Regions from separate parts of the Oerskovia paurometabola genome, predicted to be linked through region 2. Evidence: predicted binding sites of a transcription regulator. Region 2 holds the regulator's gene; the other holds the start of a gene.
What was found. The regulator LexA, encoded in region 2, represses DNA repair genes until DNA is damaged. The targets are predictions, from matches to a motif close to TCGAACANNTGTTCGA.
Positions count from the first base shown of each region.

Region 1: the regulator LexA is predicted to act here: its motif matches at 6,120-6,135, upstream of uvrA (excinuclease ABC subunit UvrA).

Region 1 is NZ_JAFBBV010000001.1:2,233,136-2,241,689, reverse strand. Features, by position in the region: gene rapZ (RNase adapter RapZ) at 1-85, opposite strand, end outside; gene uvrC (excinuclease ABC subunit UvrC) at 275-2,419, opposite strand; gene JOD48_RS09995 (OsmC family protein) at 2,523-3,008, shown strand; gene uvrA (excinuclease ABC subunit UvrA) at 3,067-6,090, opposite strand; gene JOD48_RS09985 (MBL fold metallo-hydrolase) at 6,317-7,024, shown strand; gene JOD48_RS09980 (YciI family protein) at 7,101-7,400, shown strand; gene JOD48_RS09975 (TerC family protein) at 7,518-8,531, opposite strand; gene JOD48_RS09970 (TerC family protein) at 8,531-8,554, opposite strand, start outside.
Region 2 is NZ_JAFBBV010000001.1:1,914,268-1,922,821, forward strand. Features, by position in the region: gene JOD48_RS08565 (class I SAM-dependent methyltransferase) at 1-144, opposite strand, end outside; gene hflX (GTPase HflX) at 380-1,909, shown strand; gene JOD48_RS08575 (ATP-dependent DNA helicase) at 2,001-4,058, shown strand; gene JOD48_RS08580 (L-lactate dehydrogenase) at 4,137-5,090, shown strand; gene lexA (transcriptional repressor LexA) at 5,204-5,953, opposite strand; gene JOD48_RS08590 (LysM peptidoglycan-binding domain-containing protein) at 6,266-6,643, shown strand; gene nrdR (transcriptional regulator NrdR) at 7,075-7,611, shown strand; gene JOD48_RS08600 (aldo/keto reductase) at 7,651-8,554, opposite strand, start outside.

The sequences.
Region 1 (8,554 bases), 320 kb from region 2:
CGTCGGAGCGCTCGGGCGCGTGGGTGGTCGCCTCGATCGCCGGGATGCCCTGCGGGACGGTCGTCGGGGAGGGTTCGGTGCTCATGCCACCAGCATGCCAGCCGGTCGCGCGCGGGCGGGCCGGACCGGCGTCGGGCACTTCTCGGGCGTGTCCTGCTCTCCGGCCGAGAGCTCGAGACCGGCCGCCCCCGCGCCGCGGGTCACGGGCAGGCCCTCTCGCCCGACGGCGCCGGGCCCCCGGGCGACGCGGCCGCCGGGTGCGCGCGGGGACGGCTCATGCGGGCGCCGCCTCCTCGGACGAGGGGGACGCCGGCGCGGCCGCCTCGAGCGCGTCCGTCGGCGACGCCGGCGACTCCGCCTCGGGAGCCGCCGCCCCCCCGGGTCCTACGGTTCCGGCGGCGGTCGGGCTCGCCGGACCGAGCGCGGCGACGACGGCCGCGGCGGTCGCGGCACCCATGCCGGGCACGGTCGCGATCTCCTCGGCCGACGCCGCACGCAGCCGCTTGAGGGAGCCGAAGTGCGTCAGGAGCGCCTTCTTGCGTGCGGGCCCGAGGCCCGGGACGTCGTCGAGGGCCGAGGCCGTCATGGCCTTGCCGCGCTTCTTGCGGTGGTAGGAGATCGCGAACCGGTGGGCCTCGTCCCGGACACGCTGGAGCAGGTACAGCCCCTCGGAGCTGCGCTGCAGGATCACGGGGTAGTCCTCCCCCGGCAGCCACACCTCCTCGAGCCGCTTCGCGAGGCCGCACAGCGCGACGTCGTCGATCCCGAGCTCCGCGAGGGCCCGGGCGGCGGCGGCGACCTGGGGCGGTCCGCCGTCGACCACGACGAGGTTGGGCGGGTACGCGAAACGGGCGGCACGGCCCGCAGGTGCGTCCGCGCCCACCTCGCCCGAGCGTGGGACGTACCCCGCCGCGACGGCGTCCGCGTCCCGCGCGGTGTCGTCGTCGGCCCCCAGGTCCATCTCGACGTCCGTGGCCTGCGAACGGTCGGCGAGGTAGCGCTTGAAGCGGCGCGTGATGACCTCGTGCATGGCCGCGGTGTCGTCGCGGGCGCCCAGCCCCTCCGGGCCGCGGATCGCGAAGTGCCGGTACTCGCTCTTGCGCGCGAGCCCGTCCTCGAAGACGACCATCGACGCGACCTGGTGGGTCCCCTGCGTCGTCGACACGTCGTAGCACTCGATGCGCAGCGGCGCGGTCTCCAGACCCAACGCCTCCTGGATCTCGCGCAGCGCCTGGCTGCGCGTGGTCAGGTCCCCCGCACGGCGGGTCCGGTGCAGCGCGAGGGCGTGCTCGGCGTTCTTGTGCACCGTCGCCGCGAGCTCGCGCTTGTCACCGCGCTGCGGCACCCGGACGTCGACCTTGGCGCCCCGCAGGCCCGTGAGCCAGGCCACGACCTGCTCGGTGTCGGGCGGCAGGACGGGCACGAGCACCTCTCGGGGCACGATGCTCGACGACGGGGTCGAGGAGTCCCCGAGGGCCTCGTCGACCGAACCGTAGACCTGCTGCAGGAGGTGCTCGACGAGCTCGGCGTCGGTCACGTCCTCGACCTTCTCGACGATCCAGCCACGCTGCCCGCGGATGCGGCCACCGCGCACGTGGAAGACCTGCACCGCGGCCTCGAGCTCGTCGCCAGCGAGCGCGAAGATGTCCGCGTCGGTCGCGTCGCCGAGCACCACGGCGTTCTTCTCCATGGCGCGCTCGAGCGCGAGGATGTCGTCGCGCAGACGGGCGGCCTGCTCGTACTCCATGGCCGCCGCGGCCTCCTTCATCTTGGCCTCGACCCGGCGGATGAACTTCGCGGTGTCGCCCGCCATGAAGTCGCAGAAGTCCTCCGCGAGCGCGTGGTGGTCCTCGGGCGTGATGCGTCCCACGCAGGGGGCGGAGCACTTGTCGATGTAGCCGAGCAGGCAGGGCCGACCGGTCTGCTGGGCACGCTTGAAGACGCCCGCGGAGCACGTGCGGACCGGGAAGACACGCAGCAGCAGGTCGAGGGTCTCGCGGATGGCCCACGCGTGCCCGTAGGGGCCGAAGTAGCGGGTGCCGGGGCGCTTGCCACCACGCATGACCTGGGCGCGCGGGAACTGCTCGCCCAGGGTCACGGCGAGGTAGGGGTAGGACTTGTCGTCCCGGTACTTCACGTTGAACCGGGGGTCGAACTCCTTGATCCACGAGTACTCGAGCGCGAGGGCCTCGACCTCGGTCCCCACGACCGTCCACTCGACCGAGGCGGCCGTCGTGACCATCGTCTGGGTGCGGTAGTGGAGGTTCGTCAGGTCCTGGAAGTAGCTGCCGAGACGGGCGCGCAGATTCTTCGCCTTGCCGACGTAGATGACGCGGCCGTGCTCGTCGCGGAAGCGGTACACGCCCGGTGACGTGGGGATCTCTCCCGGTGCGGGGCGGTACGAGGACGGATCAGCCATGTCCGCCAGCCTAGGACAGTGCACCCACAGTCACGCCCCTGCGCCGACGCTCGCACGTGACGCCCGTCACACACGAACGCCCGACCGCCGCTAGGGTGACGGCATGGGCGCCCTTCACTCCTATGCCGCGACCGTCCGCTGGACCGGCGCGGGCCAGACCGGAACGACCACCTACACCGCGTACAGCCGGGACCACGACGTCGACCTCACCGGCCGACCGACGCTCCCCGGCTCGGCCGACCCCGCGTTCCGGGGCGACCCGAGCCGGTACAGCCCCGAGGAGCTGTTCGTCGCGAGCCTCTCGCAGTGCCACATGCTGTGGTTCCTGCACCTCGCGTCAGCGGCGGGGATCGTGGTGCGCGAGTACACCGACGAGGTGACCGGCACCATGCGGGTCGAGTCCGCCGGAGCCGGGCAGTTCACGGACGTCACGCTGCACCCGCACGTGGTGGTCGACGACGGCCCCGACGTCAGCGACGAGGCCGTCGCCGAGATCCACCGCCGCGCCCACGACCACTGCTTCCTGGCGCGCTCCGTGAACTTCCCGGTGCTGCTCGAGCCCGCGCCGCTGCGCACGCACGCGGCCTGAGCCTGCACCCGGTCGGACGGCAGCCGGCCGAGGCACGGTCGACGTCCGCCGGTCGATGTCACTCGGTCGCGGGCTCGGCCTTCCTCGTGGCGGCGGACGCCTTCACGGTCGACGAGCTCTCCCTGGCCGCGGCCGTCGTCGACGACTTGCGCGCGGCCGTCTTCCTCGGCGCCTTCGCCGCCGTCTTGCCCGTCGCGGCCTTGGCCGGGGACTTCTTGGGCAGGGGTGCGACCGGGATGGGGTCACCCGTGAGGACCTCGGCGAGGAACCGACCCGTGTGGCTCTCGGGGACCGCGGCCACCTGCTCGGGCGTGCCCTCGGCGATGACCCGTCCACCGCCGGACCCACCCTCCGGTCCCATGTCGATGACCCAGTCGGCGTTCTTGATGACATCGAGGTTGTGCTCGATCACGAGCACCGAGTTGCCCTTGTCGACGAGCGACTGGAGCACCGCGAGGAGCTTGCGGATGTCCTCGAAGTGCAGGCCCGTCGTCGGCTCGTCGAGCACGTAGATGGTCCGGCCCGTCGAACGCTTCTGCAGCTCGCTCGCGAGCTTGACGCGCTGGGCCTCGCCTCCTGACAGCGTGGGCGCGGGCTGCCCCAGGCGCACGTACCCGAGGCCGACCTCGGAGAGGGTCTTGAGGTGGCGCGAGATCGTCGGGACCGCGGCGAAGAACTCCGAGGCCTCCTCGATCGGCATGTCGAGCACGTCCGCGACGGTCTTGCCCTTGAAGTGCACCTCGAGCGTCTCGCGGTTGTACCGCGCGCCGTGGCAGACCTCGCACGGGACATAGACGTCCGGCAGGAAGTTCATCTCGATCTTGATGGTCCCGTCACCCGAGCAGGCCTCGCAGCGACCGCCCTTGACGTTGAAGGAGAACCGGCCGGGCGTGTAGCCACGGACCTTGGCCTCGCTCGTCTCGGCGAAGAGCTTGCGCACGTGGTCCCACACCCCCGTGTAGGTCGCGGGGTTGGACCGCGGGGTCCGGCCGATGGGCCCCTGGTCGACGTGGACCACCTTGTCGAGGTTCTCGAGTCCCGTGATCCGACGGTGACGCCCCGCGACCTGACGGGCTCCGTTGAGCTCGTTGGCGAGCACGGTGTAGAGGATCGAGTTGACCAGCGTGGACTTGCCGGACCCCGAGACGCCGGTGACCGCGGTCAGGGTGCCGAGCGGGAAGCTCACGTCGATGCCCTCGAGGTTGTGCTCGCGCGCACCGACGACCGTGATCCGACGGTCCTTGTCGACAGGGCGGCGGGCGGCGGGCAGCGGGATGCTGCGACGCCCGGAGAGGTAGGCGCCCGTGACGGACTCGGGCGCCTCCAGGAGGCCTGCGTAGTCGCCCGAGTGGATCACGCGTCCACCGTGCTCGCCGGCGCCCGGGCCGATGTCGACGATCCAGTCGGCCGCCCGGATGGTGTCCTCGTCGTGCTCGACGACGATGAGCGTGTTCCCGAGGTCCCTCAGCCGGGTCAGGGTGTCGATGAGCCGGCGGTTGTCCCGCTGGTGCAGACCGATGCTGGGCTCGTCGAGGACGTACAGGACACCGACGAGCCCCGAGCCGATCTGCGTCGCGAGACGGATGCGCTGCGCCTCGCCTCCCGAGAGGGTCCCGGCCGGACGCTCGAGCGAGAGGTAGTCCAGCCCGACGTCGAGCAGGAAGCCCAGTCGGGCGTCGATCTCCTTGAGGACCTCGGTCGCGATGGCCTTCTGGCGCGTGCCCAGCTCGAGCGAACCGAGGAACGCCGCGGCCTCGCGCAGCGGGAGCCGGCAGACCTCGGCGATGGACTTGTCCCCCACCTTGACGGCGAGGACCTCGGGCTTGAGACGCGTGCCCTGGCACACCGGGCACGGCGTCTCGCGCATGTACGCCTCGTACTTCTCCTTGGACCACTCCGACTCGGTCTCGCCGTGGCGGCGCTCGAGGAACGTCACGACGCCCTCGAAGCCGGTCGAGTACTGACGCTCGCGCCCCCAGCGGTTCTTGTACCGGACGTGGACCTCGTGGTTCTGGCCGTAGAGCACCGCCTGCTGAGCACGCTGAGGCAGGGCGCGCCACGGCACGTCCATGGAGAAGCCCAGGTCCGAGGCGAGCGCCGTCAGGACGCGGTGGAAGTACTCCGAGGAGATCTGCGCCCAGGGCGCGACCGCGCCCTCCGCGAGCGACTTCTCGTCGTCCGGGACGACGAGGTCCGGGTCGACCTCGAGGCGGAAGCCGATACCCGTGCACTCGGGGCACGCACCGTAGGGGGCGTTGAACGAGAAGGTGCGCGGCTCGATCTCGTCGAGCGTGAGCTCGTGGTCGTTCGGGCACGCGCGCTTCTCCGAGAACCGGCGCTCGCGTTGCGGGTCGTCCGCGTCGGCGTCGACGAGCTCGACGACGACGAGCCCCCCGGCGAGCCCGAGCGCGGTCTCGACCGAGTCCGTGAGCCTCCGCTGCACACCCTCGCGCGAGACGAGACGGTCGATCACGACCTCGATGTCGTGCTTGAGCTTCTTCTCGAGCGCCGGCGGGTCCGTGAGCTGGACGACCTCGCCGTCCACGCGGGCGCGCGCGAAGCCCTTCGACTGCAGCTCCTTGAAGAGCTCGCTGTACTCCCCCTTGCGACCACGCACCACGGGAGCGAGGACCTGGTAGCGCGTGCCCTCGGGCAGCTCCAGGAGGCGGTCGACGATCTGCTGCGGCGTCTGGGCCTGGACCTTCTCGCCGCAGACCGGGCAGTGCTGTGTGCCGGCGCGCGCGAAGAGCAGGCGCAGGTAGTCGTAGACCTCGGTGATGGTGCCCACGGTCGAGCGCGGGTTGCGGTTGGTCGACTTCTGGTCGATCGAGACCGCGGGCGACAGGCCCTCGATGAAGTCGACGTCGGGCTTGTCCATCTGCCCGAGGAACTGACGGGCGTACGCCGACAGCGACTCGACGTAGCGACGCTGCCCCTCGGCGAAGATCGTGTCGAACGCGAGGGAGGACTTTCCGGACCCCGAGAGTCCCGTGAAGACGATGAGCTGATCCCTCGGCAGGTCGAGGTCGACGTTGCGGAGGTTGTGCTCACGGGCACCAGCGATGACAAGGCGGTTGCTCACCGAAGCATCGTAAGCCTCGCCCCTGACATTCGCACACCTGTTCGACCGACGTCACCGGTGCCGAGGGTCCTGCGGTTCCTGTCGAGGGACGGCCCCGGCGGTCTGACCTGCTCCTGGACGGCGCTCCGGGTCCCGCCACCGGCGTGCCAGACTCGGCACGAGAGGCTCGTCACACCGGCGGCCGGTCGTCCGTCAGGACGCCAACCAGCACAGCGAGGAGATCGGCGTGGGATACACCGGAGACGTCACGGTCGCGGGACCGAGCGACCTGCGGGTGCTGGACGAGGTCGAGGTCCGCAAGCTCGCCGTCGGGCCCGCCGAGAACAACGCCTACCTCCTGACCTGCCGCGGGAGCGGCGCCCAGCTCCTCGTCGACGCCGCCGCCGAGCCCGACCGGCTCCTCGAGCTCGTCCGGGAGGGTTCGTCGACCGCCCGCCTCGACCTCGTCGTCACGACGCACAGGCACCTCGACCACCTCGGGGCGCTCTCCTCGATCGGCGCGGCCACCGGCGCGCGGCTCGCGGCCGGCGCTCCCGACGCGGAAGCCGTCGCCGAGGCGACCGGCGCGACCATCACGCGCCCCCTGCACGACGGCGACACGATCGTCGTCGGCCACCTCACGTTCGAGGTGGTCGCCCTGCGCGGTCACACCCCCGGCTCGGTCACGCTCGTCTACCGCGAGCCCGAGCACGCGAGCGCACCGGACGCCGTGCCCGGCCGAGCACACCTGTTCACGGGGGACTCGCTCTTCCCGGGCGGCCTCGGGAGCACGTCGAACGACCCGGACCGCTTCGCGATGCTCTACGCGGACGTCACCACCAGGCTCTTCGACAGGTTCGACGACGCCACCTGGGTCTACCCGGGCCACGGCGCGGACACGACGCTGGGGGCAGAGCGCCCCCACCTCGACGAGTGGCGCGAGCGCGGCTGGTAGGACACCGGTCGCGCGGCCGAGCGGGCCGACGACGGACCGTCACCACCACCACGCCGGATGGTGCTTCAATGTCGCCATGCCGATCTTCGCCGTGACCTACACGTACGCCGACAAGCCCGCCGTCCTGGACGAGTTCCGCCCCGAGCACCGTGCGTTCCTGCGCGGGCTGCTCGACGAGGGCACGCTGCTCGCCTCCGGCCCCCTCGCCCAGGACGCGGCCAACCCCGCGGGCGCGCTGCTGCTCGTCGACGCCCCGGACGAGGCCTCGGTCGCGAGCACGTTCGACGCCGACCCGTTCGCCCGCGAGAACGTCATCACGCGGCGCACCGTGCGCCCGTGGTCTCCCGTCATCGGCCCCTGGGCCGACCGAGTCTGAGCGTCGCCGCCGCCGGACGGAGCGCTCGACTCCCCCGTCCACGAACGCGGACGGCCCGTCTCCCCGGAAGGGAGACGGGCCGTTCTCACGGGGCGAGCAGTGCCTGCCGAGACGCGCCTACGAGGCCGCGTCGACGTCGTCGAGCAGGGCCTCGTCCTTCTGCTGACCACGCGTGCGCAACAGGCTGGCCACCGTCGTGACCCCGAGCGCACCCAGGATGACCACGAGCGACAGCCAGATCGGGACCGTCGGGACGGCCTCGATGTGCTGCCCGCCGTTGATGAACGGCAACGTGTTCTCGTGCAAGGCCTCGAGGATCAGCTTGATCCCGATGAAGCCCAGGATGACCGCCAGCCCGATCGGCAGGTACACCAGCCGCTCGAGCAGGCCCCCCAGCAGGAAGTAGAGCTGCCGCAGCCCCATGAGGGCGAAGACGTTCGTCGTGAACACGATGAACGGGTCGTGCGTGAGCCCGAAGATCGCAGGGATCGAGTCGAACGCGAAGAGCAGGTCCGTGCTGCCGATCGCGAGGAACACGATCAGCATGGGCGTGAAGAGCCGCTTGCCGTCGACCACGGTGCGCAGCTTGCCGCCGTCGTACGTCGGCGACAGCGGCAGCACCCGGCGCAACGACCGGATGAGCCGGTTCTCCTGGTACTCCTCCGGCTCGTCCCCACCCGCGACCAGCTTGATCGCGGTGTAGATCAGGAACGCGCCGAAGAGGTAGAAGACCCACACGAACTGGGCGATGATCGCGGCGCCGGCGAGGATGAACGCCCCGCGCAGCACGAGCGCCACGATGATCCCCACCATGAGCACCTTCTGCTGGTGCTCCCGCGGCACGGCGAACCTCGTCATGATGATGACGAACACGAAGAGGTTGTCGACCGACAGGCTGTACTCCGTGAGCCAGCCCGCGTAGAACTCGACCGCGGGAGCACTGCCGCCCACGAGGGCGACGAGGCCGCCGAAGACCAGTGCCAGGGCGACGTAGAACGCCACCCACAGGCCGCTCTCCTTCATCGACGGCACGTGCGGGCGACGCCCCACGACCACCAGGTCGACGAGCAGGAGGACGACGAGGGCCGTCAGGGACGCCGCCTCGAACCAGAACGGCAGCTCGTGCTGCATCAGTAGGTTTCCTTCTCCAGGCG
Region 2 (8,554 bases):
GACCGTGACCTCGCGACCCGCGAGCCGGACCGTGAGCTCGCGGCGCTCCTCGGCGGACGCGGGCTGCGCCGTGAAGTAGTGGTCGGGGGAGGGCTCGGGCGTCGTGCCGGGCGTCGCGTCGGCAGGCAGATCGGGTGGCGTCACGAGGACAGATCCTATCGGCCGGTCCCCGGCCGCCGTGGTGGCCGGTCCTCCCGGGCGGCCGGTCGGCGCTGCGCCGTGAGACGAAACGCGGCCGCGCAGGGCGAATTGGTTCGCGTCGGGACGATCCGGCGTGCCACGCTTGTTGTACGACATGCCGACCGGAGCGACTCCGGCCGGACCGACCGGCCCAGGTCGCACGGACCCGGTGCCCGGACCCTCAGCTGAAAGGCGGCCCATGACCCAGACCCCCGCGAACCCCACCCCTGAGACCGAACCGGAGACCGCGCGCCCCGAGCGCGACATCGCCGGGGACGTCGTGGCACGGGTGCTCGCACGGGCGGGTACCGCGCGCGCCGAGGGAGGCACCCAGCACTCCGTCTACGACGGGGAGCAGCTCGAGCTCGCCGAGCGCACCGCGCTGCGACGGGTCGCCAACCTGTCGACCGAGCTCGAGGACGTCACCGAGGTCGAGTACCGGCAGCTGCGGCTCGAGAAGGTCGTGCTCGTGGGCCTGTACAGCGGCAGCGGCGAGGCCGCGGCGACCGAGGCCGAGGTCTCGCTGCGCGAGCTCGCGGCCCTCGCGGAGACGGCGGGCTCCCAGGTCCTCGACGGCGTGCTCCAGCGCCGGCAGAAGCCGGACCCCGGCACCTACCTCGGCTCGGGCAAGGCCGAGGAGCTCGCGTCCGTCGTGGCGGTGAGCGGCGCGGACACCGTCGTGATCGACGGCGAGCTCGCCCCCTCGCAGCGCCGCGCGCTCGAGGACATCGTCAAGGTCAAGGTCGTCGACCGGACCGCGCTGATCCTGGACATCTTCGCCCAGCACGCGAAGTCCCGGGAGGGCAAGGCGCAGGTCGAGCTCGCGCAGCTCGAGTACCTCCTCCCGCGTCTGCGTGGGTGGGGTGAGTCGATGTCCCGGCAGGCCGGTGGCCAGGTGGGCGGGGCGGGCGCAGGCATGGGCTCGCGTGGCCCCGGTGAGACCAAGATCGAGCTCGACCGGCGCCGCATCCGCGACCGCATGACCAAGCTGCGCCGCGAGATCGCCGCGATGGCGCCGGGCCGCGAGACCAAGCGGTCCTCGCGCAAGCGCCACGCCATCCCGTCGGTCGCGATCGCGGGCTACACCAACGCCGGCAAGTCGAGCCTCCTCAACGCCCTCACGGGCGCGGGCGTGCTCGTCGAGAACGCCCTGTTCGCGACCCTCGACCCCACGGTCCGCCGCGCGCAGACCGAGGACGGGCGCGTGTACACGCTCGCCGACACGGTCGGGTTCGTGCGGTCCCTGCCGCACCAGCTCGTCGAGGCGTTCCGCTCGACGCTCGAGGAGGTCGGCCAGGCCGACCTGCTGCTCCACGTCGTCGACGCGTCGCACCCCGACCCCGAGGGGCAGATCGCGGCCGTCCGCCACGTGCTGGCCGACATCCCGGGCATCGACCAGGTGCTCGAGGTCGTCGTGCTGAACAAGGTCGACGTCGCGGACCCCGACGTCGTCGCACGCATCCGGGGGCGCGAGCGCCGCACGATCCTCGTCTCGGCGCACACCGGGCAGGGGATCGAGGACCTGCTCCAGCTCATCTCCGACGAGCTGCCGCGCCCCGACGTCTCGATCGACGTCGTGGTGCCCTACCACCGCGGCGACCTGGTCAACCGCGTGCACCTCACGGGCGAGATCGACCTCGAGGAGCACGTCGAGACCGGGACGCGCCTGCTGGGCCGGGTCGACGAAGGGCTCGCGCTCGAGCTCAACGCGGTCGCGGTCCGGGCCTGAGGTCGCGTCCGCCGGACCGGGCACGCGCCCGGCCCGGCGGAACCACGGGGGCGCGCCCGGCCGTGTCGGTGGCCCCACGTAGACTTCCGGGGTGCCCGAGGAGACCACCACCACCCTGACCACGGGCCCCGCGACCCCTGACGTCGAGGAGCTGCTCGACCTCGCCGTCGGCGCGCTGGGCGGCGGCCGCCGCGCAGGGCAGCACCAGATGGCCGTGAACGTCGCGCGGACGATCGACGGCTCGGGCGGCCCCGACCACCTGCTGGTCCAGGCCGGGACGGGCACCGGCAAGTCGCTCGGTTACCTCGTGCCCGCCGTCCGCCACGCAGTGTGCGAGGACGAGCGCGTCATCGTCTCGACCGCGACCCTCGCCCTCCAGCGTCAGATCATCACGCGCGACCTGCCGCTCGTGGCCCAGGCGGTCGCGGACCGGTTGCCGCGTCCACCACGCATCGCGCTCCTCAAGGGCTGGCACAACTACCTGTGCCAGCACAAGATCGAGGGCGGCTACCCGGCCGACGAGCCCACGTTGTTCGACCTGCCCACGGGCGGCGAGCGGGCGGGCGTCGCCGAGCACCCTGCACCTGGAGCGGCGTCGGGGGCCGCGGCACTGGGCGAGCAGGTCGTGCGGCTGCGCGAGTGGGCGCAGGAGACCACGACCGGGGACCGGGACGACCTCGTCCCGGGCGTTTCCGACAAGGCCTGGCGGCAGGTCTCGGTCACGGCGCTCGAGTGCCTGGGCGCCAAGTGCCCCCTCATCGACGACTGCTTCCCCGACCAAGCGCGCACGAGCGCGCGTGAGGCCGACGTCGTCGTGACCAACCACGCGATGCTGGGCATCGCCGCGTCGGGATCGCCCGGTGTGCTGCCCGAGCACGGCGTCGTCGTCGTCGACGAGGCCCACGAGCTCAGCGACCGCGTCACGGCCGCCGCGACCGCGGACCTGTCGGTGCCCATCATCGAGCACGCCGCTCGCCTCGCCCGCCGCCACGGAGGAGTCCAGACGACCGACCTCGACCTCGCGACCGGGGCGTTCGGGACCGTCGTGACCTCGCTCCCCGCGGAGCGCTTCCCCGACGGCCTGCCCGACGACGCGCGCTCGGCCGTCGCGGCCGTCCGTGACGCGGCCCGCACCGTGCTGAGCGCGCTCAAGCCCGACACCTCGGGGGGCCCGGGGGCCCAGCCGGACACCGGGATGAAGATGGCCCAGGCGACCATGCTCCAGGTCTTCGAGATCGCCGAGCGCATGGCCCAGGACCCCACGGGGCACGACGTCCTGTGGTGCTCGCGCGCGGGCGACGACGGACGGTGGAGCGGGGACGGCGTGAGCAAGCTGCACGCCGCGCCCCTCGCGGTCGCAGGCCTCATCCGCACGCACCTCCTGACCGAGCGCACGGGCGTCTTCACGTCGGCGACGCTCGCGCTCGGCGGCACGTTCGACCCCGTGGCCCGCTCGCTGGGCCTCGACGACGACGGCGCCACCTGGACCGGCGTGGACGTCGGCAGCCCGTTCGACTACCCCCAGCAGGGCATCCTCTACATCGCCAAGCACCTGCCGCAGCCCGGCCGGGAGGCCGCCACGGACGGACAGCTCGACGAGATCGCCGACCTCATCACCGCCGCAGGCGGCCGCACCCTCGGGCTCTTCTCGTCGCGGCGAGCGGCGCTCGCGGTCGCGGAGGCCATGCGCGAGCGCCTCGACGTCCCGATCCTGTGCCAGGGCGACGACCAGCTCCCGACGCTCGTCAAGGAGTTCGCCGCAGACCCCGCGACGTGCCTGTTCGGCACGCTCTCGTTGTGGCAGGGCGTGGACGTCCCCGGGCCGAGCTGCCAGCTCGTCCTGATCGACCGGATCCCCTTCCCGCGGCCCGACGACCCGGTGAAGTCGGCCCGCGCGAGAGCGGTCGAGGCCGCGGGCGGCAACGGCTTCATGCAGGTCTCGGCCAACCACGCCGCGCTGCTGCTCGCGCAGGGCGCCGGACGGCTCATCCGGTCGACGGCCGATCGAGGCGTCGTCGCGGTCCTCGACCCGCGTCTGGCGACCGCTCGCTACGGCTCCTACCTCACGAAGTCGATGCCGGACTTCTGGACCACGACGGACCGACGTGTCGTCCTCTCTGCGCTCGAGCGCCTGTCCGCCCTAGGCTGAGACCTGGTAGTCCACGCGACGGACGTCGTGACGCTCGTGCAGCGACCGACGTCCGGTGCTCAACGTCCAGGAGGCACAGTGCCCGCCCGTACCACCAAGCTCGCGATCGTCGGCGCAGGTTCCGTCGGATCGACCCTCGCCTACGCGGCGCTCATGCGTGGAGCCGCTCACACCGTGAGCCTGCTCGACATCAACCGGACCAAGGTCGAGGCCGAGGTCCTCGACCTCCAGCACGGCATCCAGTTCATGCCCATGGCCAAGGTCGAGGGCTCCGACGACGTGGCGGTGTGCTCCGACGCGGACGTCGTGGTCTTCACCGCCGGGGCCAAGCAGAAGCCCGGGCAGACACGGCTGGACCTCGCCGAGGCGACGATCTCCCTCGTGCGCAAGATCCTGCCCGGCCTCGTCGAGGTGGCGCCCAACGCCGTCTACATCATGGTGACCAACCCGGTCGACGTGGTCACGTACGCGGCCCTCAAGTACTCGGGACTGCCGCCGAACCAGCTCTTCGGGAGCGGCACGGTCCTGGACTCCTCGAGGCTGCGGTTCCTCGTCGCGCAGCACTGCGGCGTCGCGGTCCAGAACGTGCACGCGTACATCGCCGGAGAGCACGGGGACAGCGAGATCCCGCTCTGGAGCTCGGCGACGATCAGCGGGGTGCCGCTGCTCGAGTGGCAGGGGCTCAAGGGCCGGGGACCGCTCACGGCCGAGGTGCGCGAGGACATCGCGCACGAGGTCGTGCAGTCGGCCTACCGCATCATCGAGGGCAAGGGCGCCACGAACTACGCCGTCGCGCTCGCCGCGACCCGCATCATCGAGGCCGTCCTCGACGACGAGCACCGGGTCCTGCCGGTGTCCTCGCTCCTCGAGGACTTCCACGGGATCAGCGACGTCTGCCTCTCCGTCCCCTCGCTGCTCGAGCGGCGTGGCTGCGGTGAGCGGATCGAGGTCCCGCTGTCGGACCACGAGCTCGCGGGCCTCCGGGCGTCCGCGGACTCGGTGCGCGCCGTCGCCAAGAGCTTCGGACTGTAGTCGTCCCCTCGGTGCCCGTGACGGGCGCCGGGCACGACGAAGGGGACGGCCCACCGGGCCGTCCCCTTCGTCGTGCTGAGCGCCGGTCCCTGGGGGCCGGCGGGACGCTGTGCTCAGAGGCTCCGCAGGACCGAGACGACCCGGCCGAGGATCTGGGCGTCGTCCCCCGAGATGGGCCGGTACGCCGCGTTGTGCGGCATGAGCCACACGTGCTTGTCGATGCGCTTGAACGTCTTGACGGTCGCCTCGCCGTCGATCATCGCGGCGACGATCTCGCCGTTCTCGGCGACGGGCTGGCGACGGACCACGACCCAGTCGCCGTCGCAGATCGCGGCGTCGATCATCGAGTCACCGGCCACGCGCAGCAGGAAGAGCTCGCCGTCGCCGACGAGCTGGCGGGGGAGGGGGAACACGTCCTCGACGACCTGCTCGGCCAGGATGGGACCACCGGCGGCGATGCGTCCCACGACGGGGACGTACGACGGCGTGGGGCGCTCGGGTGAGTCCTCGGTCGTGTCGATGCCCTCGACGCGCGGGAACGCGCTGCCGGGAAGCGCTGCGATGGACCGCGCGTCGTCGTGCTGGACGACCTCGATCGCGCGGGGGCGGTTGGGGTCGCGACGCAGGTAGCCCTTGCGCTCGAGCGTCGTGAGCTGGTGCTTGACGCTCGACGGGCTCGTCAGGCCGACGGCCTCGCCGATCTCGCGCATGCTCGGCGGGTAGCCCCGCTGGTCGACCGACGCGCGGATCGTCTCGAGCACGAGCCGCTGGCGCGGTGTGAGACCGTCCCCGCCCGTCGTGCCGTCGGGCAGCTCGTGCACCTTCGCGAGCCTGCCCGTGGTGTCGGCCACCCGTCCCGCCATCGTCGTCTCCGCCCTGCTCGGCCGTCTCGGTCCCTGTCCTGCGGAGGGGCGCCGCGAGCGGCACCGGCTCCTGAGCGTGGCCGCGGCGATCTCGTCAGCCCGGGGGCGGGACGTCCCACCCCCAGGCGTCCGACATATCGGACGACCAGTACTCGAACAGCGTAGGTCACGCGGCGACACGAATCAAACACATGTTCGAGCATGTCTCGACATCGGCGCCCGACGGTGATAGAAATCGTACAGATGTTCGACGAACAGGTGTTCGAACCGACCGGGGAAGGCGGTTCGGGCGCCACGGACGAAGGAGTGGCTATGAGTGCGATCACCGCGATGGGCGCGACGGACGGGTGGCGTGTCGAGCGTCGTCCTCAGGGGCAGGCCGAGGCTCCGCTGCGGCTGACCACGCGAGGCCGTGTCGTCCTGGTACTGCTCGTCGCGACGGTCCTCGCCCTCGGGGCCCTGTGGGGCGCCCGTGCGGTGGCGTCCGGCCCCGGCGAGCCGGTCGAGGTCCGGATCCACGTCGTCGAGGCGGGGGAGACCTTGTGGCAGCACGCGTCCGCCCTGGCATCGGGCGGCCGGGACGTGCGAGACGTGATGGCGGAGCTCGCCGAGCTCAACAACCTCTCGTCGACCGGGCTCCAGGTCGGGCAGCAGCTCCTGCTGCCGGTCGACCCCAACTTCGCGCGCTGACCGGTCGAGGGTTCCGTGCCGCTCAGGCGTCGGCAGCCCTTCGGCCCGGGGTGATTCTGCCCTCGCTGTGAGGACCCGTGCCCGGAGGGCTTGCGCAATCGCATTAGGTTCCCCTAAGTTAGTGCTGCCTCACCAACCCGGCTGGGGGGTCGGTCGGTGAGGAGGAGGCGCGCCAGCGCGTCTCCGCAGTTGCGTCGACGTTCGCGAGGCGAGTCGCGAACGTGAGATGGGGACGGGGGCGTCCCGACGGAGGTGGCCGATCATCGGCCACCTCCGTTCTCATGTGTGCTGACCGGCGTGTGGAACGCGTCGCGCTGTCTCGTCGTGGCGGGGCGTCTTGCGCCTCGTCAGGGTCGAGACATAGGTTCGGGACGCACCGTCCGTGGCGACCGCCACGGAGCACTCGCGCAGACCCACAGGAGTACCGCCTCATGCACTGTCCGTTCTGTCGGCACGCGGACTCCCGGGTCGTCGACTCGCGGACCTCCGACGACGGTGCCTCGATCCGTCGTCGCAGACAGTGCCCTGCCTGCAACCGCCGCTTCACGACGATCGAGACGGCGAGCCTGTCGGTCGTCAAGCGCTCTGGAGTGACCGAGCCGTTCAGCCGGGAGAAGATCGTGACCGGCGTGCGCAAGGCCTGCCAAGGGCGTCCGGTCAACGAGGACGACCTGGCGGTCCTCGCGCAGAAGGTCGAGGAGTCGCTCCGGGCCGGTGGTAGCGCGGAGCTGGACGCGTACGAGATCGGGCTGGCCATCCTCGGTCCCCTGCGGGAGCTCGACGAGGTCGCCTACCTGCGGTTCGCGAGCGTCTACCAGGCGTTCGACTCGCTCGAGGACTTCGAGTCGGCGATCAACTCCCTCCGGGCCGAGCGTGAGGAGCGCGAGGCGGCGTTCGGCGGTGCCGGGTCCGAGGCCGGCGCGTCGGACGACGAGCCTGCGGCCGACGTGGTCCCGGATCGCGCCTGATCCCTCGCTCGGGACCAGCAAGCGGTCGCGAGGGCCCTGCTAGAGGTCGCTCGAGCGCGCCGCCCAGATGTTGATGCCGGTGTCCAGAGGTCGACGGCTCCCGTCGGGCGTGAGCTCGGTCGTCACGGCGTCGATCGCCGTGAGCTCGTCGGTCGTGAAGGGCGGCGCGTCGAGGGCCGAGAGGTTGTCGTCGACCTGCGCCGTGGTCCGGGCCCCGACGAGGACCGACGTGACACGCGGGTCGCGCAGCGTCCAGGCGACCGCCGTCCGGGCGAGCGGCTCACCGCGGCCGGCCGCGACGTCGCGCAGCGCGCGGATCCGGGCCAGGTTCTCCGGGGCGAGGTGCTCGGGCCGCAGCGACGCCGAGCGAGCCGCGCGCGAGTCGGACGGTACGCCGTCGAGGTACCGGTCCGAGAGCATGCCCTGGGCCAGCGGCGAGAAGACGATCAGTCCGGTGCCCGAGTCGCCGGCGACGTCGAGCAGGCTGCGTCCGCTCGCGTCGGGCACCTCGATCCACCGGTTCAGCATCGAGTACGACGGCTGGTGCAGCACCAGGGGCAGGCCGAGGTCGTCGGCGACCGCGAGGGCCTCGGTCGTACGCCTCGCCGAGTACGAGGAGACGGCCGCGTACGTGGCCCGGCCCGAGGACACCGCCGTGGCGAGTGCACCGATCGTCTCCTCGAGCGGCGTGGTGGGATCGAACCGGTGGGAGTAGAAGACGTCCACGTGGTCGGTGCCGAGTCGGCGCAGCGACGCGTCGAGCGACGACAGCAGGTACTTGCGCGAACCGCCCTCGCCGTAGGGCCCTGGCCCCATGCGGTAGCCCGCCTTGGTCGAGATCAGGAGCTCGTCGCGATGCCCTCGGAGATCCGAGGCCAGCAGGCGCCCGAAGGCAGCCTCTGCGGACCCGGGCGGCGGCCCGTAGTTGTTCGCGAGGTCGAAG